Flavivirga spongiicola: one gene and its partner. Each later gene encodes a partner of the first gene's protein in a complex. Links are inferred from orthologs where the notes say so. Each region holds a gene or a part of one and is shown on either strand. Other genes may lie near its edges. The genes, in order: scpA and meaB.

Region 1 (12,384 bases):
GGATTTTCCAATATTTTTTATTGTAGGCTTGCCCCAGTCCTGGTAATATCGCTGAATAAAATGCTGCTTTGGCTGGAGATAGGGGGTTGATGGGTTCTTTAATTTCTATGATAGAATCTATAACGATTTCTTTTGGGAGTTTTTTTCTTTTCCTTTCTTTTTCTTGTGCTATGGTTGAAAAACAAAATAAAAAGGCAAAGACACTTGCTATTAGAAATTTATTTGGCACCGTCAACTAGTTTTTTAATACGATTAAAGTCTTCTTCTGAATGAAACGGAATTGTGATTTTTCCTTTTCCGTTTTTAGAGACTTTAACGTCAATTTTATGTCCAAAGTATTCAGAAAATGTAGTAATACCTTTTTTAATATATTTTGGAGCGTCTTCATCTTTCTCTTTTTTAGATGCGACTTTTACTACTTTGGTGTCATTAAAGTCACGAACCAAATTTTCAGTTTCTCTAACAGAAAGCTTATTAGATATTATTTTTTCGTAAATATCAAGTTGAATGGTTGTGTCTTCAATATTAATCATGGCACGTCCATGACCCATTGAAATAAAACCATCACGCATCCCAGTCTGAATGATTGGATCTAGTTTTAATAGGCGCAAGTAATTTGCAATAGTAGAGCGTTTTTTTCCAACACGCTCGCTCATTTGTTCTTGTGTTAAATTGATTTCATCAATTAAACGTTGATATGATAAGGCAATTTCAATCGGATCTAAATCTTGACGCTGAATATTTTCAACCAATGCCATTTCTAGCGATTCCTGATCGTTAGCAATTCTAATATACGCCGGAATAGTTTCTAAACCATTTAATTTTGAAGCTCTATAACGACGCTCTCCAGAAACTAATTGATAGCTGTTAAATCCTAATTTTCTAACAGTGATAGGTTGAATGATCCCTAATTCTTTGATAGATGATGCTAATTCGCGTAATGATTCTTCACTAAAATTAGTACGTGGTTGAAAAGGGTTAACCTCAATAAAATCAATATCTAATTCTACTATATTTCCAATAACTTTATCGGCGTTTTTATCTTGAACCGACTGAATATCGTTATCAGGGTCTTTTAATAATGCAGATAAACCTCTACCTAAAGCTTGTTTTTTTGTTGCCTTAGCCATAATATTTAAGAGTTTTTATTGATGATTTCTTTTGCCAAACTTAAGTAATTGTTAGCACCTTTACTACTGGCATCATAATTAATTATAGTTTCTCCATAACTAGGTGCTTCACTTAGACGTACATTACGCTGAATGATGGTATTAAAAACCATGTTGTTAAAATGTTTTTGAACTTCTTCAACGACCTGGTTAGACAATCTTAATCGAGCATCGTACATAGTAAGCAATAAGCCTTCAATATCTAATTCTGGATTATGAATTTTTTGAACACTTTTTATGGTGTTCAATAATTTACCTAAACCTTCCAACGCAAAATACTCACATTGTATTGGTATGACGACTGCATCAGCAGCCGTTAAAGCGTTTAATGTCAGTAAGCCTAAAGACGGCGCACAATCAATTAAAATATAATCGTAATCGTTTTTAATATCTACTAAAGCCTTTTTTAACATGTATTCACGTGCATCTTTATCAACAAGTTCTATTTCAATAGCAACTAAGTCTATATGTGCAGGAATAAGGTCTAAATTAGGCGATTCAGTTTTCATAATAGCTTCTCTAACCGAATTAGAGTGCTCTAAAAGTTGGTAGGTTCCTATTTCAATAGACTCTATGTCTATTCCGATTCCAGAAGTTGCGTTTGCCTGAGGGTCAGCATCAATAAGCAGTATTTTTTTTTCCAGAACGCCAAGCGAAGCGGCTAAATTTATAGACGTTGTTGTTTTACCAACACCGCCTTTTTGATTAGCAATTGCGATGATTTTACCCATTAAATGATTTGGTTTTGTTAACGGTAAAAATACAATTATTTATGAGGAATAAAAACCGAAATTGTTAACAGTCGTCTAAAATCAACCTAGAAGTGAGTTAAAAGTAATTATTATAATTTTTTTGTAAGAAAAAACGATTAAAGATGTAATAAGTTCAGTATTAAACGAATTTTAATATTAGCTATTGAATCTTGTTTACTTTAAATGTTGTGAGTTTATAATCCACTATTTTTTCGTTTTCAAAATATAGATACAAATAGTTTTTTTTCATTAGACTGAAAGATTTACTAATTCTGTACATCCACGTATTTGAATGAATATCATTATAAGAAAACCCTAAAACCTTATTTACTTCATCTCTTTTTAACCCAATTAAGTGGCTGTAATCTTCTTCCTTTTTATTGGTATTGGTAGTTGTATGTCTATTTATTATATAGTCTACATCTTCCGTGTCATCTGTCAATATTTTAGATAAATCGTTTCCTTTTTCCGAAGTTGTTACTACCTTTTTGTTTTTACTGATTAATTCTGCTCCTAAATTTAAATAATTTTCAGCGCCAACACTATCAGGATGGTACTTTATAATGCTTAAGCCATAACTGGGTGCTTCTCTTAGTTTAACATTTCGCCGTATAGTTGTATTAAAAACCATAGATTTAAAATGTTTAACTAATTCTATTTGTAATTGGTTTGATAAGCTTGTTTTTGAATCAAACATGGTAATTAACAACCCTTCAATATCAATATTTGGATTAGATGATTTTTTGATACTTTTAATAGTTGTCAATAGTTTGCTTAAGCCTTCTAAAGCAAAGAATTCACACTGTACAGGTATAATTACTGAATGGCATGCTGTTAATGCATTAAGTGCCAATAATCCAAAAGAAGGGGGACAGTCAATGAGAATATATTCATAATTTTCTATAATATTAGAAAGTGCCCTTTTTAGCATAAATAAATCAATGGTTTTAGATTTATTTATTTCTATTGAGGCTAAACGGATGTTAGAAGGTATAAAATCAAAATGTGCAAATTCAGGTTTTACAATACTATTTTCAGCTTTAAACGTGTTGTTAAAAAAACCTAAACTACTATATTTAATTTCAAAAGGAACAAGGCCAACACCAGAAGTAGCATTGGCTTGAGGGTCTAAGTCTATTAAAAGTACTTTTTTATCAAGAAGACCAAGTGCATCTGCCAGATTTATGGACGTAGTCGTTTTACCAACGCCTCCTTTTTGACTAGCGATTGCAATTATTTTGTTCATTAGTTCTTTAGATAAGGGAAAATAAAAATACAACTATTTTGGAGTATAATAAACAGAATTCAACGATAATTCATTTGAAACAAGCGTGTTACCTTGCTAGTTGTCTTTTTGTTGATGTTTTAACTCTTTTGAGTTTGAATTATGGTTTCTTTTGAAAAGACAGTTCAAAAAATAAGTATGTCGATATTTATTAACGAATCAAAAACCATAAGTGTACCAATAAATTGATAACTGTAGTAATCATGAACAAAGATTTAAGAGAAAAAATAGAAGCTGATAGTCATTTTGACAGTATCGAAATAATGGAGATGATTATATGACCTTTTAGTCTTTAGTTCATGCTCCGCGCAATCGAAATACTCAAGACATACTAAAGCAGAAGTATTGAAGTAGAAAGTGAAAAGGAACGTTTTACTACGGTTATCTTAAGTGAAGAACAGTATAAGCTATAAAATTTTATTTTCGATAGTTCTACTATTTGTCGAATTACTGATTTTATGGGTTTTCATTCGCATAATTAAAGCAAGCCAATAGGAAAACAGGCAAACAAATTTTGCTCAAAATTAAAGAACAGGTACTTTAATCAATCAGGATCTCTAAAATCTTAATAGCTGCATCACTGATTTTGGTGCCAGGGCCAAATACAGCTATAGCACCAGTATCAAATAAGTATTGGTAATCTTGTTTTGGTATAACACCACCTACAATGACCATAATATCATCACGGCCATAAGCTTTTAAGGCTTCAATAACTTGTGGTACTAAGGTTTTATGTCCTGCGGCTAATGACGAAACACCTAAAACGTGTACATCATTTTCAACAGCCTGTTTTGCAGCTTCTTGTGGTGTTTGAAATAATGGGCCAATATCTACATCGAAACCAACATCTGCGTAGCCTGTGGCTACTACTTTGGCACCCCGGTCATGACCATCTTGTCCCATTTTTGCAATCATAATACGAGGCCTTCTACCATCTTGTTCTGCAAAAACATCGGCAAGTTGTTGCGCTTTTTTAAAGGATTTATCGTCTTTTATTTCTTTACTGTACACACCAGAAAATGATTTTATTTGTGCTTTATAACGTCCAAATTCAACTTCTAAAGCATCACTGATTTCTCCAAGAGTAGCGCGTTCACGAGCAGCTTCTACTGCTAAGGCTAATAAATTATAATCCTCGCGAAGGTGGGAATCTTTTGAGTCAATCTCTTGATTAGCTTTTGAATTTGGTTTATCCGAATTTAAGGAAAATTTAGCAGCTTCGGTTAATTTTAATAACGCCGACTTGACTTTTTCGGAATTTCGTTCAGATTTAATTTTGTTTAGGCGTTCTATTTGTTGGTTTCTAACGGTTTGATTATCAACTTCAAGTGTTGAAATTGCCGCTTCTTCTTCAAGTTTGTATTTATTTACTCCAACAATAATGTCTTGACCGGAATCTATACGCGCTTGTTTTTTAGCAGCAGCTTCTTCTATTCGAATTTTTGGAATCCCGGCTTCAATAGCTTTAGTCATACCTCCTAAGGTTTCGACTTCTTCAATTAAAGACCATGCTTTTTGAGCCATATCATGAGTTAGTTTTTCAACATAATAGCTTCCAGCCCATGGATCGACAGTTTTTGTGATTTTTGTTTCTTCTTGTAAATATATTTGTGTGTTTCTGGCTATACGTGCTGAGAAATCGGTTGGTAAGGCAATCGCTTCATCCAGTGCATTCGTATGTAAACTTTGAGTGCCACCAAAAGCAGCAGCAGCAGCTTCTATAGTTGTTCTTGCTACATTGTTGAATGGGTCTTGTTCTGTTAAACTCCAACCGCTAGTTTGGCAATGTGTACGTAATGCTAAAGATTTTTCATTTTTTGGATTAAATTGTTTAACCAATTTTGCCCAGAGCATACGTGCTGCACGCATTTTAGCAATCTCCATAAAATGATTCATACCAATGGCCCAAAAAAAAGATAGGCGAGGCGCAAAAGTATCTATATCCATGCCGGCAGCAAGCCCTTTTCTAATATATTCTAAACCATCGGCGAGCGTGTAAGCCAATTCAATATCACAGGTTGCTCCAGCTTCTTGCATATGATATCCTGAAATACTAATGCTATTAAACTTAGGCATGTTTTTACTAGTATATTCAAAAATATCTGAAATGATTTTCATAGAAGGCGTAGGCGGGTAGATATATGTGTTACGCACCATAAATTCCTTTAAAATATCATTTTGAATCGTACCGGCAAGTTGTTCTGGTTTAACGCCTTGTTCTTCAGCCGCTACAATATAAAATGCCATGATGGGTAATACGGCGCCATTCATTGTCATGGAAACCGACATTTTATCTAGAGGAATTTGATCGAACAGTGTTTTCATATCTTCAACCGAATCAATAGCAACACCAGCTTTTCCAACATCACCAACAACACGTTCATGGTCACTATCGTAACCTCTATGAGTTGCTAAATCAAATGCAACAGAGAGCCCTTTTTGTCCAGCAGCTAAATTGCGCCTGTAAAAAGCATTACTTTCTTCAGCAGTACTAAAACCAGCATATTGCCTAATAGTCCAAGGTCTTCTAACATACATGGTGCTATAAGGACCTCGTAAGTTTGGTGCCATTCCAGCAACAAATCCAAGGTGTTCTAAATCTTTTATGTCATCTTTGGAATAGGATGATTTAACATCTATGCCCTCGGCAGTCGAAAAAAGATCTAAGCTTTCGTTTTTTGAATTTTTTTGTTTGCTATTTATTGCGATATGTTGAAGGTCCTTTCTCAAGATTATTCAGGTTTCTTATTAAAATCTACTTTAGATTCAGGTTTTTCTAAATTAACTTTAGAAAAATCCACATCAAAAAGTTTAGCATAAAACAAATCTAAAGCAATATATGTTGCCAAATATTTGTCTCTAATAGCGTTTCTATATTTACTAATTAAAGGCGTACCAAATAGTTTTGGACTCATACTGTTAGTTGTTACAAGTGAATTAAAGGTTGTTTTTAATGCGGTATCTTGTATATTATTTGCTATACAACCTATAATAGAGCCATTATAATTTAAGTGACTCTTGGCGTTATTAGCATCCCATAAAGTGCTTTCGTTTTTTAAAGCTTTAAAAACGTTAAGAGAATGGGCAGAGACTACATCTTCATACTTTAATCTTCCTCTTCCGTAAACGGCATCTCTTACAAATTGATTATAAGCTTGAGTTTGAGATACATTTTTGTTGGTTTTGCTATAAAAAACCAAAATATCATTTTCAAAAGAATATAAAGCTTCATGATACAATTTTGAATTGAAATCACCACATGTTAGTACAACAGGATGATCAGTATATTGGTATTCTGAAAATGTATTTTCATTTTTACAGTTAAATAAAGTAAGTACTAATACAAGTGTAAAAAACTTAGGATTTAGGTTCATTTTAATCTTCATTTTTTAATCGTTCTTTTTCTGTTTTTTCTGCTAATCGCTTTTCAATTATTGGTTCAATTAATGTTTTTCTTTGATTTATTTTTACAAAAGGGTAAAGGTCTAGCTCTTGCTTCATTTTATTTTCCGCATTAGGGTGCTTGTTAGTACCTAACAATATTTCTTCTCCTGCATGAAATTGTATGTCTTCTTTGATAGCACTTTCTTTAATTTTTCGTTGAATAGTACCATCTTTTAACTGCTTTAAAAAACCGCCATTTTTTTCAATATCTTTAAATAAATCTAAAGCTTTTTCGGTTAGTTGATTGGTTAAGGATTCTATATAATAAGCGCCATCTGATGGATTGTTAACGACATTAAAATAACTTTCATGCTTTAAAACTAATAGTTGGTTTCTGGCAATACGCTCGCCAAATTCATTGTCTTTGTGATAAATAGCATCGTAAGGTAAATTGTAGATACTATTTGCGCCTCCAAGAATAGCACTCATACATTCGGTAGTTGTGCGTAACATATTGGTGTTATAATCGTATAGTGTTTTGTTGCGTTTTGTTGGCGTTGCCAGAATGTAACAATTAGGGTTTGCATTATATGCCGTTGCCAATGTATCCCAAAGCATTCTTAATGCTCGTAATTTTGCAATTTCAAAAAAATAGTTTGTGCCAATAGAAACCCTAAAGTTTACTTCTAGAGTTGGTAAGGTTTCTTCACTATTTTCAAAGTAATTTAAATATTCATTGGCATGCGCTAAAGCATATGCCAATTGTTGCACAATATTTGCTCCTGCATTTTGGTATAACGAAACATCAATCGAAAATGATTTTGTGTTTGTTACTATCGCTTTAAATTTAGAGAAATCATCTTTTAAGTTATGATACCAATTTCCACTTTTTGCTAGATTACCTATGATATCTGTATGGATGCGGATTCTTGTGCCTGACGAAATGGTGATTAATTGTTTTACAAACGTTTCGGAAAGAAATTGTAACTCGAAATAGAGTGGTGTAGACTCAGGATTAATGTTTTCTAATAAATCGTTAATTAAAATGGTTTCCGAAGGAATAATAAACTTAATACTTTCAGCTCCTCTTTCAATAGCATCAATTGCTTTTTGATTGGACTTTTTAACATCAGCTACAAAAATAGATTGAGAAATGTTCCATCCTGTTGACTTTGGGTTAGAAACTTTAGGTTGTTCTTTAAAATCGTCAGCATGATAAAACGGTTTTACAGAAATATCTTCATTAGTTTTCCAAACTAATGTGTCATTGTAATCAGCTCCTTTTAAATCGAACTGTATTTTTTGTTTCCATTGTTTAGCTGAAACCGATTCAAATTCATTAAACAACCAATTATTCATTCTTTTTAGTTTTTAAACTGTCTTCGTATTCAATCAGATAGATTTCTTCGTTGTCACGTTTCATATAATATTCTTCGCGAGCAAATTTTTCTAAACCATCTTGTGTACTGAGTTTTTTTATAGCTTTATTATCTTTTTCTATCTCTTTTTTATAATACTCTTTTTCATTTTCTAAGGCTTCTACATCTGTGTTTAATTCATGGTGTAAAATCCACGAATTGTCATCAAAAAACAACATCCAAACTATAAAAGAGGCTAAAATCAAGATAAACCAATTTTTAAAAGGTTTGAAAAATTTATGTTTAAATAACGCCATTTATAGTTTTTCGTTTATTATGGTTTTAACAATATCAATAGCCACAGTATTATATTTATTGTTTGGTATTATAATGTCTGCATACTCTTTCATGGGTTCAATAAATTGATCGTGCATTGGCTTTAACGTTGTTTGATAACGCGCTAAAACTTCATCTAAATCTCTACCACGTTCGGAAATATCACGTTTTAAACGTCTTATTAAGCGTTCGTCTGTATCTGCATGTACAAATATTTTAATATCAAACATATCCCGTAATTTTGGATTTGTTAAAATTAAAATCCCTTCAATAATCATGACCTTCCTAGGGTGTGTTAAAATAGTATCACCAGTTCTATTATGTTTAACGAAAGAATATACAGGTTGGTGTATGGGTTTATTGTTTTTAAGTGCTTCTAAATGATCTGCTAAAAGATTAAAATCGATAGAACGTGGGTGATCAAAATTTATTTTTACACGTTCTTCATAAGATAAATGCGTGGTGTCTTTATAATAGGAATCTTGCGAAATCACTCCAACTTCACCTTCGGGAAGCTCATTCAATATCTGATTTACAACAGTGGTTTTGCCACAGCCGGTGCCTCCTGCAATTCCAATTATAAGCATTATTAATCTAGTTTAATTAGCTTTTACAAAGTTAGTTAAATGTAGTTATTTAAATGAGAAACTGCCTATTTTTTTATTTTTGAAACCTCTACTTCTGTGACTATTTTATCATTTTTATTTCCCCAGCTATTTGTAATATAGTTCATAACATCAGCAACTTCATCATTACTTAAACCCATGGGGGCCATATAACCGTTATATGTTTGTCCATTAACAACGATTTCACTTTTTTGACCATATTTAATACCTCTAATGCTAGCTTCTCGATTTTTTATAAGATAATCTGAATTAGCTAGTGGCGGATATACCTTTTCTACGCCTTTGCCATTGGGTAAATGGCAGGATACACAAAAGTCCGTATAAATTTCATGCCCTCTTTGTATACTTTCTTTTAAAGGATCTGTTTGCGATTTGTTATTTTGATTTGTATAAATAATGACTACAGAAGATAGTGTTATTAAGCTTACTATAATTAATTTCATGTGTTTATATCTATTGTTTTTTATTTATCACATGTAGCTTCCATTATAATCATTCCATTGGGTATCGACTGTTCGTTATGGAAGTTTCATGTACTATTAAATTTTCAGTGATGGTTGTTTTGATTCTTAATTTTCAGGAATAATCTTTACAATACCTAAACCTTCAATGGCAGCATAAATATAACCATCTGGTGCCTCTAATAGATTTCTAACGCGACCTAAACCTTCAAACAGTTTTTCACGTTTTACTACTATATTGTTTTCTAAAACTAGTCTTTCAGTGTATTCAAATTTTAAAGAACCAACCAGAACATTACCTTTCCAATTTGGATATATGTCCGAAGAAACAAAAGTCATACCACTGGGAGCAATAGAAGGCACCCAATAGAATAAAGGTTGTTCCATGCCTTCTTTTTCAGTAATATCTGTGAACGTTGTGCCACTATAATTAATACCATATGATATAACTGGCCATCCGAAGTTTTTCCCTTTTTGGATGATATTAATTTCGTCTCCACCTCGTGGGCCATGTTCATGAGTCCAAATAGCTCCTGTAATTGGATTTTTTATCATGCCTTGTGGATTTCTATGGCCATAGCTATAAATAGCAGTTTTTGCATTGGCAGTATTTATAAAAGGGTTGTCTTCCGGAATACTTCCATCATCATTTAGTCTGTAAATTTTGCCACCATCCCGGGTAATATCTTGTGGATTTACATCTCTGTTGCCTCGATCTCCTATAGAAAAATACAAGTACCCTTCGTTATCAAACTCAATGCGTGCCCCCCAATGTTGCCCTTTTTTTGTATTTGGACCGGCTTTATAAAGTAATTGTTTCTCAACTAAAGTGTTATTGTCTAGTTTAGCTCTTAAAATGGCAGTATTTCCTCCATCTTCATCGCCTTCGGGAGATGCATAAGATATATAGAGCCATCCGTTGTTTTTATAATCAGGATGTAATTCTAAATCCATTAAACCGCCCTGACCACGTACGTATATTTCCGGCAATCCTTCAATACTTGTTTTTACACCGTCTTTAAAATGAATAAGCTCCCCGGCTTTTTCAGTAATAAGCATGCTTTCGTCGGGTAAAAGGACCATACCCCAGGGAATATTTAAATCAGGAACAATGACTTCGGTTGTATAATTAATATTAGTGGGCGTTTCTGCTTTGACTTCAGATTCTGTTTGTTGTGCACATGACATGCATGAAATGAGGATTATTGATAAAAATGAATAAATATTTCTCATGGCTTTTTTTATTTAAAGATACTCTAAAACATATAATTTATATGTACTCCCGTATAATAATTTACGGGGTTCCCAGGATAATAATACCTTGGTGGATTACCGTTAAAACCAGATGCATTTATTAAAACTTGTGAAGCATAGGCTTTGTCAAAGATATTATTTATACCTAAGAAAATATTTAAGTTTAGCTTTTTATTAAGAGATGTTTTATACCCGATTTTAAAATTTGTTAAACTATAACTATCTGAATATAGGCTGTTATTATCAGTAATAGGCATGTCACCTACATATTGAAAGTTGATATTTCCGTAAATTCCAAATGATGATTCTACATGGATTCCTGTGTTAAAAACATCTGAAGGAACTCCTGTTAAATCATTTCCTGAAAAATTATTATCACCATCAATAAATTCTTTGAATTTAAAATTATTGAGTGTGTAGTTTACAAACGAGTTTATAGATAGTGCTTCAGTCTGGAGCCATTCATAATTTAATGATAATTCTAATCCATCATGTTGTGTGCTTCCAGCGTTTATTCCAATAAACTCATCTTGAGTCGTCCTACGAGATACCAAAAGATTTTTAATCGCTAAACGATAAATTGCCAAATTAAATTGTAAACGATTATTTATTAAAGCACCTCGGGTACCAATTTCAAAATTCCACCCCGTTTCAGGTTTAAGATTAGTATTTATTTGTCCGTCAGGTAGCAAGGTTTCATTTAATGTGATAGGAGAGAAGCCGTGGCTAATATTTGAATAAAGACTAACAGCTTTGGAAAGCAGATGAGATATACCAAATTTTGGAGATAGGATATGCTTAAATTTAAAGTTACCTGATTGATCCGGATTATTTTCAGAAACTGGAAATCTGTCATTTAAACTATATGATGTTTGATTTAAATTTAAACCTATTGAAAGTGTCGTTTTTTCTGAAAGCTCATAAACAGTTTCAAAAAATGCGTTATAATAATTTCTTTTTTCTCTGAAGTTTGATAATTGATTCCCTTCAACACTTCCGGTACCATTTGGGAAATCGCGGTATAAATTTTCAAACGTTCCAGATTTATAGGTATCTCTAAAAAGTTCGCCACCAAGTGTCCAATTAAAAGTTTTATCTAAAAGTTTATAGTTGCCTAAAATTCGACTTCGAATACCTATTGCCAAAGTGTTTTCTTTTAATATATTAAAGGGTCTGGGCTCGTATGCATCTAAAAAAGAAGTAAAAATACTAGTGACTTGTTTTGTATGGTTGTTATATTGATGATTCCAAGACAGGCCGAAAATCCCTCGTTTAGAATCTTCAAAGCCTTGTGATTGTTTCCAGGTAAATGCAGCAGATTTTGGATTGTTTAGATAGGTTTCTTCATTAATTGAGCTAGGGATAAATGCTTTCAAGTCAACAAAACTAGCTAAAAAATATAAGTCATTATTTTCATTTAAATAATGATTCGAATTTAGGGTAAAAGTTTGCCTGTCATATTCGTTGTTTTCACGATATCCATCACTATGGGTATTACTGTAAACAGCTCTAAAACTATTTGTAGTAGTGCCATGATTTATATTTATCGTACCTTTTGATAATCCAAAAGATCCTACGGATAGTCTACTATTTATACTAGACTGATTTAAAAAGGCATTTTTGGGTGTTATATGAATAGTACCTCCAAGACCAGCCCCATAAATGCTGGAAGTAGCGCCTTTAATAATTTCAAAACGTGAAATAGTATTTAATTCAAAATCCTCAATAGTGGTTTCTCCACTACCAGTTGTTAAAGGAA
Region 2 (12,316 bases), 1.5 Mb from region 1 along the record:
AAACCATAAATGGTGGTATTAAATTGATCGTGACTACGTATCGTCATCATTATTAATTCTGAATCCTTAAGTTTCCATTCTGGCAATTTATTTATAGAGAAATTAGCTTTTCCTGTAGCTGTTTTAAATTTTCTTTCCCTGGCTCCATTGGGTAAGTAAAAACCAGATGGCTGTTTAATTCTTTTATTATAATGCTGAAACCCTTCTACAACTTCTTGGATATCTTCACGAACTAAATTATAATCATCCTTATATTGAAGCCAATTGATTTTAGGTCGCTCTTTTAAAGTAGCATGCGCAATATTACAAACCACCGCAACTTCACTTAATAGTTTATCGGAGCAAGGTTCTAAAATACCTTTGGTAGAGGACACAACCCCCATAGAGTTTTCTACGCTTTGGATTTGAATCCCAGTTTTTTGATAATCTTTTTCTGCACGACCTAAGCAAGGGAATATTAAAGCTTCTTTACCAGTAACTAAATGTGAGCGATTTAACTTCGTACTTACATGTACTGTTAAATTACAATTAGACAAACCTTGTGCAGAATAATTAGTATCTGGAACTGCTGAGATAAAATTACCTCCCAGACCAAAAAACACTTTGGCTTTTTTCTCGTTCATGGCTTTAATCGCGTCAATTACCGAGTACCCATGTTTAGCAGTGGGTTTAAAACCATATTTATTTTCAATTTTATCTAAAAAGGCTTGTGGTGCAGCTTCGAATATTCCAACGGTTCTATCCCCTTGCACATTAGAATGTCCACGAACTGGACACGTACCTGCTCCTTCCTTTCCTATACTTCCTTTTAATAATAATAGATTTACTAATTCACGTATATTATCAACAGCGTTCTCATGCTGGGTAAGCCCCATGGCCCAACAAATAATAATCTTCTTCTTGTTTAGAACTAAATCAAAAACGGCATCAAAAGTAGATCTGGTTACACCAGACAATTCTAAACAATCGTTAAAATTAAATCGTTTTAAATCTGCAATAAAAGTATCATAGCCATGCGTATGCCCATTAATAAAGTCTTTATCAAACACGTTGCCTTCTAATTCCTCTATCTCTAATAATTTAAGTAATAAAGCTTTTACAAAGGCCACGTCTCCATTAATAGTTATAGGCACAAACACATCGGCAAGTTTAGTCCCTCCAGTCAATAATTTAATAGGACTTTGTGGATTTGTAAACTTAATAAGCCCCGCTTCCGGTAGCGGGTTAATGGCAATAATTTTTCCACCATTCTTTTTACATTTTTCTAAAGCTGTTAGCATTCTCGGATGGTTGGTTCCCGGGTTCTGACCAATAACCAGAACCAATTCTGCTTTATATAAATCATCTAAGGTTACTGAGCCTTTTCCAATACCTAAAGTTTCAGAAAGTGCACTACCACTTGCTTCATGGCACATATTAGAGCAATCTGGCAGATTAGCAGTTCCGAATTCACGAACAAACAACTGATATAAAAAGGCAGCTTCGTTTGTAGTTCTGCCAGATGTATAAAAAACTGCTTCGTCTGGATTATTTAAAGCATTCAAATGGTTACCGACCTTTTCAAAAGCAGATTCCCAGGATATAGGTTGATAATGAGACGCTCCTTCTGCCAAAAACATAGGTTCTGAAAGACGTCCAGATTTACCGATTTCAAAATCTGATAAATTGGCAAGTTCTTCAACCGAATGATTTGCAAAAAACTCATAATCAATTGTTTTCTTTTGCATCTCTTCCGACATCGCTTTCATACCATTCTCACAGTATTCACCTAATAATGAGCGCTCATCGTCAGGGTCTGGCCATGCACATCCCGGACAATCAAACCCTCCTTTTTGATTTATTTTAGTCGAAATTTTAATGGCATCTGCAGGTTTCATATATTTTGAAGCATGGGTAACCGCTGATTTCAATGCTTTAAAACCGCCACTGTTTTTCGCTGGTGTGGTTACTTTTAAGCTCGTAAATTCTTCCGGTGTATTTGCTTTATTTATTGAAGGTGCACTCATAAAAGGTCTGCTATATTTTATTTCTATTATTAGTAAAATTAAGTTTTTTTTAGATAGCCTCCTTAAGCTCTATAAAACAATAGTATTTCAATATTTTTAATAACGCCTATTTATTTTGTGCCACACTGTACTGAGCACGGCAGAAGTTCGCCTCTTTCTCCCTACCGCACGTATAGTTAGAAATATAGTTTTATTTCTATTTAACACAAAAAAACAACATATTGGCAAGTAAAGTATTACTATATGATAATATAGCTCAAACTTTATGCTAAACAATTACATAATTTTAAATATCAATTTTAAACTAAAAAATTATGTTAACACACAAATTCAAACTCAGTATTTTTTTGGCTACTATTTTATTATGCGTTAGTTGTCAAAATGATGGTTTAGATCAGGAAGGTTTAAATCAAGAAAAGCAATCATTATCTAAAGAAGCTACAGCCACTTTAAATTACTTAATTGAAAAAGGTTTTTTTGAGGTAGATCTTTTACCAGATTTTAAGGATGAGGGTTTTATGCACGGCGACATCGTGATTCCCTTTGCATTAAAAGGGAATATAGATAAAAACTCACCTAAAAAAGGAAATGTTCAGGAGAAAAACCAATGGTATTATAATGGAAATGGGGTATATTATAATAATTCTAGAAATATTAGGTATTATATTGAAAGTAGCTTTCCCACAAACTTGGAATACGCACTTTCTTGGGCTGCTTATCATTGGAGCATATCAAGTGCTAATATTAATTTCAGTAGAACATATAATAGATCGAGTGCAGATATACTAATAGGGACTTGGTATAATTCCAATGAAGTTGCATGGGCAAGGGCCGCATTACCAGACGGTGGAGGGAATGTTGGCTCCTGGATGAGAGTAAATACAGCTAAAAACCATGCAGGCGGAGAGTCTACAATGGCTTTGTTGATACACGAATTTGGGCATAACCTTGGTTATTTACATTCTGATCAGTATGGTGGAGGTCAGATACCAGGTACTAATGGTCCATCGTATCATCAAAATAATAATTGTGGTTCAGTCATGAAAAGTGCAGTATATACTTGTAACTGGAGATTCAGTACACCGTCCGGATGGTCGAGTGACGATAGAACATCTATCACTTGGGCTTATGGAAATTAACAATTCAACTTAATGTATTATATATAAACAGCCTTTATCATTTTAATTAAGAAAAGGTCTAAAGAGTGTCATTCTGAATTTTATAGTAAAGTAAGATTTTCTGACCGGTAGCAGGTTCGCTATAGCCTATACTGAGTCCAGTCGAAGTGCTCTAAATGACAAAATATATCACTTTTTTGATCTCACTGCATAGTCACATTACTGTACTTAGCATTTACAAGAATACTTTTTCCACTTGCTAGGCTCCCCGTAGAAAAATTAGAAGCATTATGGCTAAGTTTTTCTTTGGGGTGGCTTACATGCGAACGATTTCCTTTATACTGTAAATTATACGCTACTTTAGGTAATGAAATAACCACATTGCTATTTTGAATGATAACATTTAAGTTAGAAAAAGCATCATCTATATCTAAAATTTTTAAATCACCGATATTACCATCAATGATAGCACTTCCTAATAAATGCTTTATAGTAGTATTAGATGAATTTGAATTTAGAACCATATGCTTAACATGAGCTAATTCAACATTTTCTGTATAACGAAGGTTTAGTTCTCCTAAATTCCAATAGTTTACATAAACAGGCGAGTATGAAGCATTAACGGAAGTAGAACTTCCATTAATGCTATGTGCTGTAAACTTTGTATGTGACAACTCTGCTTTTAAATTATCAACATTAGCGGCAAACTCTATTTCACCATGTCTAACATTAACCTTTAATTTAGCCTTTTTAGGCATTTTTATTTTAATAGTTTTTTTAACCTTAGAATTAGATTCTTTATTAACCAATCTTTCAATTAGAACTTTTCTGTTTTTTGCTAGCTCCTCTCTCTTTTGTGCATGCTTTTCTCGTTCTTTGGCATGTCTTTCTCGTACTTTTTCGTGTCTTTCTCGCATTTTTTCGTGTTGTGCATGCTGTTTTTCTAAATGTCTCGCCTGAGCTTCAATACGGGTAGCTTGTCTTTCCATTTTTTCAGCAAAGCGCTTCCCCCATTCTTCCATTCGCTTTCCATATTTTTCTTCCCATTTTTCATCAAATTTAGCAGCCCACTCTTCCATTTGCTTGCCATACTTATCTTCCCATTCTTTTCCAAATTTGTCACCCCATGCTTCCATTTTTTTAGCATAATCTTTACCATACTGCGATTCGAATTTTTTTGAATATTCTTCTAAATACTTTTCACCATCCTTTTTATATGCTTTGTAATCAAACTGAATTCCATCTACACCTTCTGGCAATTCTGGCAATTCAGGCAATTCTGGTACCTCTGGCATTTCGGGAAGTTCTGGCATTTCAAAGTCTATATCTAATTCTACCCCGTCAACTATAACTTCTGGTAAATCCGCTAATTCAAACTTTAACTCTTCTAATACAGCATGTACAGCCTCATTATCTCCATAACCTGAGTTGTAAACCCAAGTATTTGCTCTTGTTCCTTTCGTTCTAATCTCCACTTCACCCATTGAAGCATCAACATCGACATCCCAGTCCTCTAAAGCATTCTCTAACGCTTCTTTGCTTAAATCATCACCCTCAATATAAGCTTCTATTTCAATAATATCTTTATTCCATGTATCAAATACAATATTGCAATGGCTCGTATTTAAATCAATAGTAACATCTTTATCTACTTTTATAGATTGCGATACTTTGTTTAATTTTTGTTGTGCCATTAGCCCGCCAGTAATAAAAAAGCTTAAAACTAATAGTTTGATTTTTATAATTGTCTTGTTCATTTTTTGATTTTTAAATTGATTATCCTACTTCTTCTGTAATACTATCTGAAGCATTTATTTTTTTTAATTGATCTCTTAAACGGTATAAAAGATTTAAACGAAACTTTAAATTATCAATTAATGCATTCACTGTTAACTCACTCGGTCCTGACTCGTTTAATTCCGTCGATAAACGTTTATATTCCTTATCAAGTTCATCCAATTGCAACAAATACCCATCAAAAAGATCTTTGGTTTCTGGAGTATATTTCATTTTAGATAGCTCTAAATTAATACTCGCCAAATAATAATCTTCAACTTTTTTAAGTCCGGGAGACACATCTCCCAAGGTTTTTGTTTCAACAGTTTTAGTCTTTACCACCTCTATTGGATTCTCAACCTGTGGTTGAAAAAACTTGAAAGCACTAAACCCTAAACCTATAAACAGCAGAACACTTGCAGCTATGCGCATCCAATTAAATTTAGATTTGTTCGCTGCTGGCATGGCTTCATCTAGCTTTTTAAGAAATCTTTCTTGATGGTTTTCAGACATCTTTACATCCGTTACTTTATCATCTTTGAACAATTCTCTAATATCTCGTGCCATTTTTTTTAAGTATTAACAGTTCCTGTAATTTACTTTTACCTCTTGATAATTGTGTTCTGGATGCGACTTCAGAAATATTCAAAATCTCTGAAATTTCTTGATGATCATATCCTTCAATTAAATAAAGCATCACAACATATTGATACTTCTCAGGTAATTTATTAATTGCAATTTTCACATCGTTTAATGTAATTGCATCATCTACTAACCATTTGTCATCATGTGTTGTATCGACCACTTTTAGGTGCACCTCATCTAATTCAACAAGTTGTTGTTTTTTAGATTTTAAAAAGTCAATACTTTTATTAACGACAATACGTTTTAACCAAGCTCCAAAAGTCACTTCTGCTTTATATTGATCCAGTTTAGTAAAAGCCTTAACAAAAGCTTCTTGTACTACATCTTCAGCTTCGGTAGCATCTTTTAAAAATCGTTTAGCAACAATATACATACCATCACAGTACTGGTTGTACAACTGTAATTGTGCTTTGCGATTGTTTTGTTTACATTTTTCAATAATGTCAACTTGAAACATGCTAATTCTACTTTTGGTTATAAGTTAGTTCATTTTAAAAGACGATAAAAAAAATGAAGTGTTGCAAAAAAAATGTTTTTTTTAATTATGGAAGTGGCTTAAACTGTCCTGTCAAGCTTACCACATGTTTTTAAAAACGGTTACAAAATGCGCGCTTTCATCCCTTTTTTGTCTTTTAATTACTTTGTAGTAAAGCTATAAGCCTTAAAAAACTGCAAAATGAACAAAAATCAGCTGTTTTTCAATTCAATCAAAAATTTAATGCACTTCTCAAATAAGAAAATTCAAAAATCTGTGTTAACATTATTAATAATCATTTCTTTTTAAAGTATATTTATAACCTCTTAAAACACCCAATATGAATACCTTTTTGAAGCGTATATTAATTCTTTTATCCATAATAGCATTAGGGCTATTTCTATACTCTTTTTTTGTTGAAAATATCTTTTCTTCACGGCTAAGTCCTAAAGATACTGTAGAATTTAAACTTAATGATCTAAAACTTGAAGTGTTTTATAATAGACCTTCTAAAAAAAATAGAGCGATTTTTGGTGCTTTAGTACCTTTTAATAAAGTTTGGCGCACAGGAGCTAATGAAGCTACTACTTTTGAAACGAACCAAACCCTTGAAGTACAAGGCATGCCTTTACCTATGGGTAAATATACCCTTTGGACGGTTCCTAAAGATACAACCTGGACCGTTATATTTAATTCTAAACAATATGCCTGGGGTGTCGATTCTGACATGAAACCAATGTGGAACCCTAATTATGATGTTTTAAATATTGAGATTCCTGTGCAGAAATTACCAGCTACAGTAGAACAATTTACTATAGCTTTCGATAATTCTACTGATAATTTATTTTTAACAATGGCATGGGATGATGTAAAAGTTGCTGTGCCTCTTAAATAAATATTCTGTAATCAATGTTCAGCTGCAGTAATACGTTTTCTCAAATAAAATAGTAAATTAGACAAACATTTGTTTATTCGTGGCAAAAGAAAAAAAATCTGCACTTAAAGAAAAAAAAGGTGTTTCAATTTCTGAAATCACTAATAAATCTACCATCAAAGCTATTAAAAAGAAGCGTAGATCTGAAATTAATACAGATGCTTTAGTGACCTCTATTTTAAATGGAGACATTACAGCTTTAAGTAGGGCCATTACTTTAGTTGAAAGTAAAAATCCCACACATTTAGAAAAGGCAAATACCATAATAAAAGCATGTTTACCGCATGCAAATAAATCTGTTCGTATTGGTATTACTGGGGTTCCCGGGGTTGGAAAAAGTACTTTTATAGAAACCTTTGGCAAACATATAACTTCTAAAGGAAAACGCATTGCTGTTCTGGCAATAGACCCTAGTAGTTCACTTACAAAAGGCAGTATTTTAGGTGATAAAACCAGAATGGAAGATTTAGTAAAAGATGCTAATGCTTATATACGTCCATCTGCTTCAGGAGATTCATTAGGCGGTGTCGCCAGAAAAACCAGAGAAACTATAATTTTATGTGAAGCCGCCGGGTTTGATGTTATTATTATTGAAACCGTCGGTGTTGGCCAAAGTGAAACCACTGTACATAGTATGGTCGATTTCTTTTTATTATTAAAATTAGCCGGTGCAGGTGATGAACTGCAAGGTATAAAACGAGGCATTATAGAAATGGCAGATGCGATTGCTATTAATAAAGCGGATGGTGATAATTTAAAACCTGCTAAACTTGCTAAGGTAGAATTTAACAGGGCACTTCATCTCTACCCTGAAAAATCTTCTAGCTGGCAACCAAAAGTTACGATTTGTAGTGCCTTAAACGATGAAGGTATTGATTCGATTTGGCGTATTATTTTAGACTATGCAGAAACGACAACAAAGAATGGATACTTTAATAAAAAACGAAACGAACAAAATAAATTTTGGCTCATTCAAACCATTGAAGAACAATTAAAATCTGCGTTTTTTAATCGTCCGAAAATCAAAAAAGAACTTTCAAAACAATTGCTCCTTATTGAAACTAATAAAACCACTCCGTTTGCAGCTGCTGATTATTTAATGGGATTAAAAACCTAAATATTTGTTTAGCTCTAGAAAGATTTAATGGATTAAACTTCTTTAAACAGTTTTATACTATTTTTTTATTTAATAAAAGGGATTAAACTCTAGGGCAAGCAAGCTCTTGACCTTGAAAATCACCCATAGGACCGAGGTATTAAACCTAGGATTCCGATTTTCAGCGGGATTAGTTCAACTATCTATTTTGAATGCTTTGCTTCGCAACTTTTCAAAACAGAGTTTCACTAATAAAAAGCCTGAATAGAGGTATCACTATTCAGGCTTAAAACAAGTACAAGATTAATTAGTTTTATGAACTATTTATTTGCTATTAATCAGTTACTTTATTACTTAACAATCTTTGAAGTTATAGTTAGTTTTGCCGGTTCTAACAGATCACTAACATCTGCATTATATTTTATTTTGGAATAAAATACGGCCGTTGATTTATAGGTTCCTTCTGGAAAATTATTAAGACCTAAATTTACGTGCACTTTAACATCTGCGCTTGCCCCAGGTATTAAACCACCGCCAGGCAAAAACCTCAACGCAGTAATTACATTTGTCGGAGGGGTAATAACCGGGCTTATATCTTCATAAGTGGTTGCTTTTTGATATTCAAGTATATGATTTCCTTGATTAATCCATTTTGTTACAATAAAGCTCCCTGAATCGCCTTCTTTCGTATCTGGCGTTGTAATGGAAGTCGTTTCTATTTTAACAGGATTGATCACATCTACAATTACTGAAGCGCTTCTAAACTTATCGTTATTTTTATCTTTAACAGACAATATAAAAGATTTCGGATATGCAAAATCAAAACTGGTATCTGCTGCTGGGTATTCTGTAGTTGATGTCGACGACGAATCTTGTGTATAATATAACTTTGTTCCGTCATAAGTTATCGTTGGTACTAAATCTGTGAAATCTGTACCTAATGGTACAAAAACATATATTTTATCTCTGCCTACCTCTTCAATTATTCTTGCAATCGTAACATCAGCAGACAGGCTTGGGTTTTTACTTTTCTCGAAAGTAAAACCTGTTATTTTTAGAGTTTCAGGAACTTCCGGAACCTCCTTAATGATACTAACATTGTAATGTAGTAATACTTCTTTACTACCTGTGGCAGTACTAATCGTATATACATGTATTTTTTCATCTTCAAAAGATAAGCCAGCATCATTATTACCTGGAGAAATACTAAACTTACTCAAATTAAGTTCTTCAGAAGTGATTAATACATTTACATTATCCAAAGAAGTTGTACTAGGTACTGTAATTTTTATCTCTCCATAGGTTACTTCTTTATTATCTGTAATCACAGGTTGGACAATTTCTATTCCTGTATGTTGTATTCCAAATAATGGGAAACCGGAAAGTTTAGCCTCTTCTATATTAACCTCTGTTGGTGTTTGGTTGTTTTCTTCATCAGAATCACAACTCATCATAAAAAATACAGAAAACAATATGATTCCGATATTTTGTAGTTTTAAAATTTTTGTCATTTCTTTTTAATTCTTTATTTCATTTGGGGAATAAACTTATAGAATTATTAATCTACTACTAAATTAATATGGTGAGCCTATTCATTTAAGTGGTAAACGTGCTGAAACAATGGGTGAGTTAATACAGCTACTTTATTTATCCAGCCATACTGAACGTAATGGTATAACATGCACCGGGGTTAGAAATAATTTCTACAGTGCCTTTAATTTGCTTTGTCAACCCCTGTATGAGTTGCATTCCTAAAGACTGGCTACTCTCCATCTCGAAATTCTCTGGAAAACCAATTCCTGTATCTTGTATTGTAAGTGTACATGTATCCTTATTTTTTGAAGCCTTTATACTAATATGACCATTGGTATTATCCTGAAATGCATATTTGATACTGTTAGCTATTATTTCATTAACTATTAAACCACAAGGCACCAGACGATCCATACCAAGATTTATATTATCTATGGCTGTAGTTATTGTTATGTTTTGTTCTGGAAGATCATAACTAGTATTAAAATGACTTAATAAATTATCAAGGTACGTTTGTAAATTAATCAATGATAAATTATTGGATTTATATAATCTTTCATGTATAATAGACATGGCATGTATTTTATCCTGAATTTCCTGCAAGATTTCGGTAGAACTTTTATGGTTCCCAAATTTATACTGAAGCCTTAATAAACTTGATACTATCTGCAAATTATTTTTAACCCTATGATGTACTTCTTTCAATAGTATTTCACGATCCTTTAGGGTTTGTGATATAACCTCATTCTTTTCTGCAAGAATTTTATTGTTTCCTTGCTTATTTTTATAGGCACCGAATAGGGTTAACAAAATGATTGTTAATGTCATCAACCCCATTATTAACAAGACTTGTGTTGTACTTTGGTTTTGATTTTCTAATGCTTTAATTTTGTTTTCATTAGTTAACAATAGAATCTCTTTTTCTTTGTTTTCCAAACCAAATTTCGCCTGCACTTCCTTTAGTTGTTTATCTTTTTTTATGGTAAACAAAGAATCTTTAGCCTTATTATATTTCAGTACATATTCGTAGCTTTTCTTGTAATCCTTTCTTCTATTAGCATACTCATGAAGTGCTTCATATACTCTTGAAAGTTGAGGCAAAGCTTTTGATGTTTTAGCTTCCGACAATGCTTTATTATAATGGAATTCTGTAGCCTTTATATCGTCAAGTTTTTCGTATATATCTGCTAGTGTTAAATATGTTAATGTATTATCTTCAGTATACCCAGATTCTAAACGCATTTTCAATACTCTTTTAGAATACATTAATGCTTCTTTATATTTTTTTTCCTCTATACTAATTAGAGATAGATTACTCAATACAGATATAACAACTCTTGGGTAATTAGCTTTTTCTGCAATATCAAGAGATTCTTTTAACACTTTTTTTGCCTTTGCAAACTCTTTTTGCCGGATATACATCTCAGCAACAGCTCCAAGAATATGCGATCTAAACTCATTATTCCCTGTTTTTTTCGACATTTCCAATGCTCTATTATAATATAATAAACCATTCTCGTCATCTTTTAATCGACAAGAATAGAGGGAACCTATATTACCTACTAATCCTGTAATAAGGTTTTCATCGTTATTTTTTTCATAAATCTTGAGAGCTTTCAGGTCATAATCAAGGGCCTTGTCATAATTTCCCATTTTTACATGAGTTACCGCTATATTTTGATAGCACTTCCCGATTCCTAATTCGTAGTTTAGTGCCTCTGATACTTCTAATGCCTTTTTATAATAAAACAGTGCTTTTACATGTTCAGATTTATCATTATGGAAGTATCCAAGCCTCAAATAGAAAAAACCTGTGTATTTACTATTTTCAGTTTTTACCAGTTCTAACCCTTGTTTCGCATAATCTATGGCTTTATCTACTTTTATTTTACTGTATTTATTAGCCAATTGCATATAAATTTCGATCTTTTCTTCCTTGGAAGCTTTAACTATTTTTTGTTCTAAACTGTCTGTTTGAGCAGTTAATAAAACATAAAAAAATAAGGAAAAGAAATAAAAAAATCTCTTAAAAAAAGGTAATATTTTCTTCATATTATAAAATATCTAATCGTTCTAATAATTGACTTTTATATGCTTTACTTATAGGTATTCGGTGTGCCTCTATAAAAACAAACCTGTTTTCTATTTTATCGATTTTATCTAAAGCAACCATATACGATCTGTGAATTCTTAAAAATTTATCTTGTGGTACTTTTTCATAGAACTCTTTTAAAAACATATTTGCCAAAATCTTTTTATCCTTGGTAATGATTTGAGTATAATTATCCATAGCTTCTACCCATAAAATATCTTTTATCTTAACACTTATAAGTTGTGATTTATCTTTAATAAATAAGGTTTCTGATATTTTATTATTAGGAACTGTATTATTAGACATTGTAGATTTAGGGGCTTCGTTTTCAACCCTTTGCTGTAATGCTATTTGAATTGAAAAAGACAGTTCCTTTATATTAAAAGGTTTTAGTAAAAACCCAAAAGGCCTAGATTTCAAAGCTTCTTTAAATGTATTGTCGTCACCATAAGCAGTTAAAAAAACAATTGGGATTTTATATTTATCATAAATATCTTTTGCTGCTTCAACGCCATTTTTTTCTCCAGAAATATTAATATCCATAATGACAGCATCAGGCATCTCTTCCTCTGCATACCTCATTGCTTCTTTATAATTACTCGCTATCCCTACAATATTATATCCTATTTTTTTTAAACTGG

What was found.
Region 2: the proteins of scpA (region 1) and meaB are in contact, whole or in part, in a crystal structure (PDB 8DPB), measured with the Methylorubrum extorquens proteins. The link is inferred for Flavivirga spongiicola from one-to-one orthologs. Residues at the interface, in SOR27001.1 of Methylorubrum extorquens: Glu577, Glu578, Asn579, Asp580, Gly581, Arg582, Arg583, Arg585, His596, Ala604, Ser605, Ala608, Asp609, Gly611, Phe612, Asp613, Val614, Asp615, Ile616, Gly617, Pro618, Leu619, Glu625, Arg628, Gln629, Val631, Glu632, Asn633, Asp634, Glu661; in SOR26638.1 of Methylorubrum extorquens: Arg20, Ala21, Ala24, Arg25, Thr28, Ser32, Arg33, Arg34, His37, Thr98, Gly99, Gly100, Ser101, Ile102, Leu103, Lys106, Thr107, Ala110, Ala113, Ile114, Asp115, Arg116, Ala118, Phe119, Ile120, Arg121, Pro122, Pro124.

The regions. Positions count from the first base shown.
Region 1 is NZ_JAUOEO010000001.1:3,420,539-3,432,922, forward strand. Bases 3,344-6,342 are described here. They hold scpA (methylmalonyl-CoA mutase), read right to left. Parts: upstream 5,940-6,342; coding sequence 3,747-5,939; downstream 3,344-3,746. Other genes in these bases: Q4Q47_RS13815 (hypothetical protein), read right to left, coding at 5,939-6,342. In the rest of the region: Q4Q47_RS13790 (DUF5683 domain-containing protein), read right to left, coding at 1-229; Q4Q47_RS13795 (ParB/RepB/Spo0J family partition protein), read right to left, coding at 219-1,130; Q4Q47_RS13800 (ParA family protein), read right to left, coding at 1,136-1,900; more of Q4Q47_RS13815, read right to left, coding at 6,343-6,592; Q4Q47_RS13820 (methylmalonyl-CoA mutase subunit beta), read right to left, coding at 6,582-7,949; Q4Q47_RS13825 (FtsB family cell division protein), read right to left, coding at 7,942-8,265; udk (uridine kinase), read right to left, coding at 8,266-8,871; Q4Q47_RS13835 (c-type cytochrome), read right to left, coding at 8,937-9,353; Q4Q47_RS13840 (PQQ-dependent sugar dehydrogenase), read right to left, coding at 9,480-10,604; Q4Q47_RS13845 (TonB-dependent receptor domain-containing protein), read right to left, coding at 10,628-12,384. UniProt on the Escherichia coli protein: Catalyzes the interconversion of succinyl-CoA and methylmalonyl-CoA. Could be part of a pathway that converts succinate to propionate.
Region 2 is NZ_JAUOEO010000001.1:4,894,774-4,907,089, forward strand. Bases 6,102-9,032 are described here. They hold meaB (methylmalonyl Co-A mutase-associated GTPase MeaB), read left to right. Parts: upstream 6,102-6,994; coding sequence 6,995-8,071; downstream 8,072-9,032. Other genes in these bases: Q4Q47_RS19465 (DUF2911 domain-containing protein), read left to right, coding at 6,361-6,915; Q4Q47_RS19475 (hypothetical protein), read right to left, coding at 8,401-9,032. Outside these bases: Q4Q47_RS19440 (FdhF/YdeP family oxidoreductase), read right to left, coding at 1-2,006; Q4Q47_RS19445 (zinc metalloprotease), read left to right, coding at 2,321-3,145; Q4Q47_RS19450 (hypothetical protein), read right to left, coding at 3,328-4,881; Q4Q47_RS19455 (hypothetical protein), read right to left, coding at 4,901-5,467; Q4Q47_RS19460 (RNA polymerase sigma factor), read right to left, coding at 5,451-6,002; more of Q4Q47_RS19475, read right to left, coding at 9,033-9,561; Q4Q47_RS19480 (tetratricopeptide repeat-containing sensor histidine kinase), read right to left, coding at 9,698-11,635; Q4Q47_RS19485 (LytR/AlgR family response regulator transcription factor), read right to left, coding at 11,637-12,316. UniProt on the Escherichia coli protein: Binds and hydrolyzes GTP. Likely functions as a G-protein chaperone that assists AdoCbl cofactor delivery to the methylmalonyl-CoA mutase (MCM) ScpA and reactivation of the enzyme during catalysis.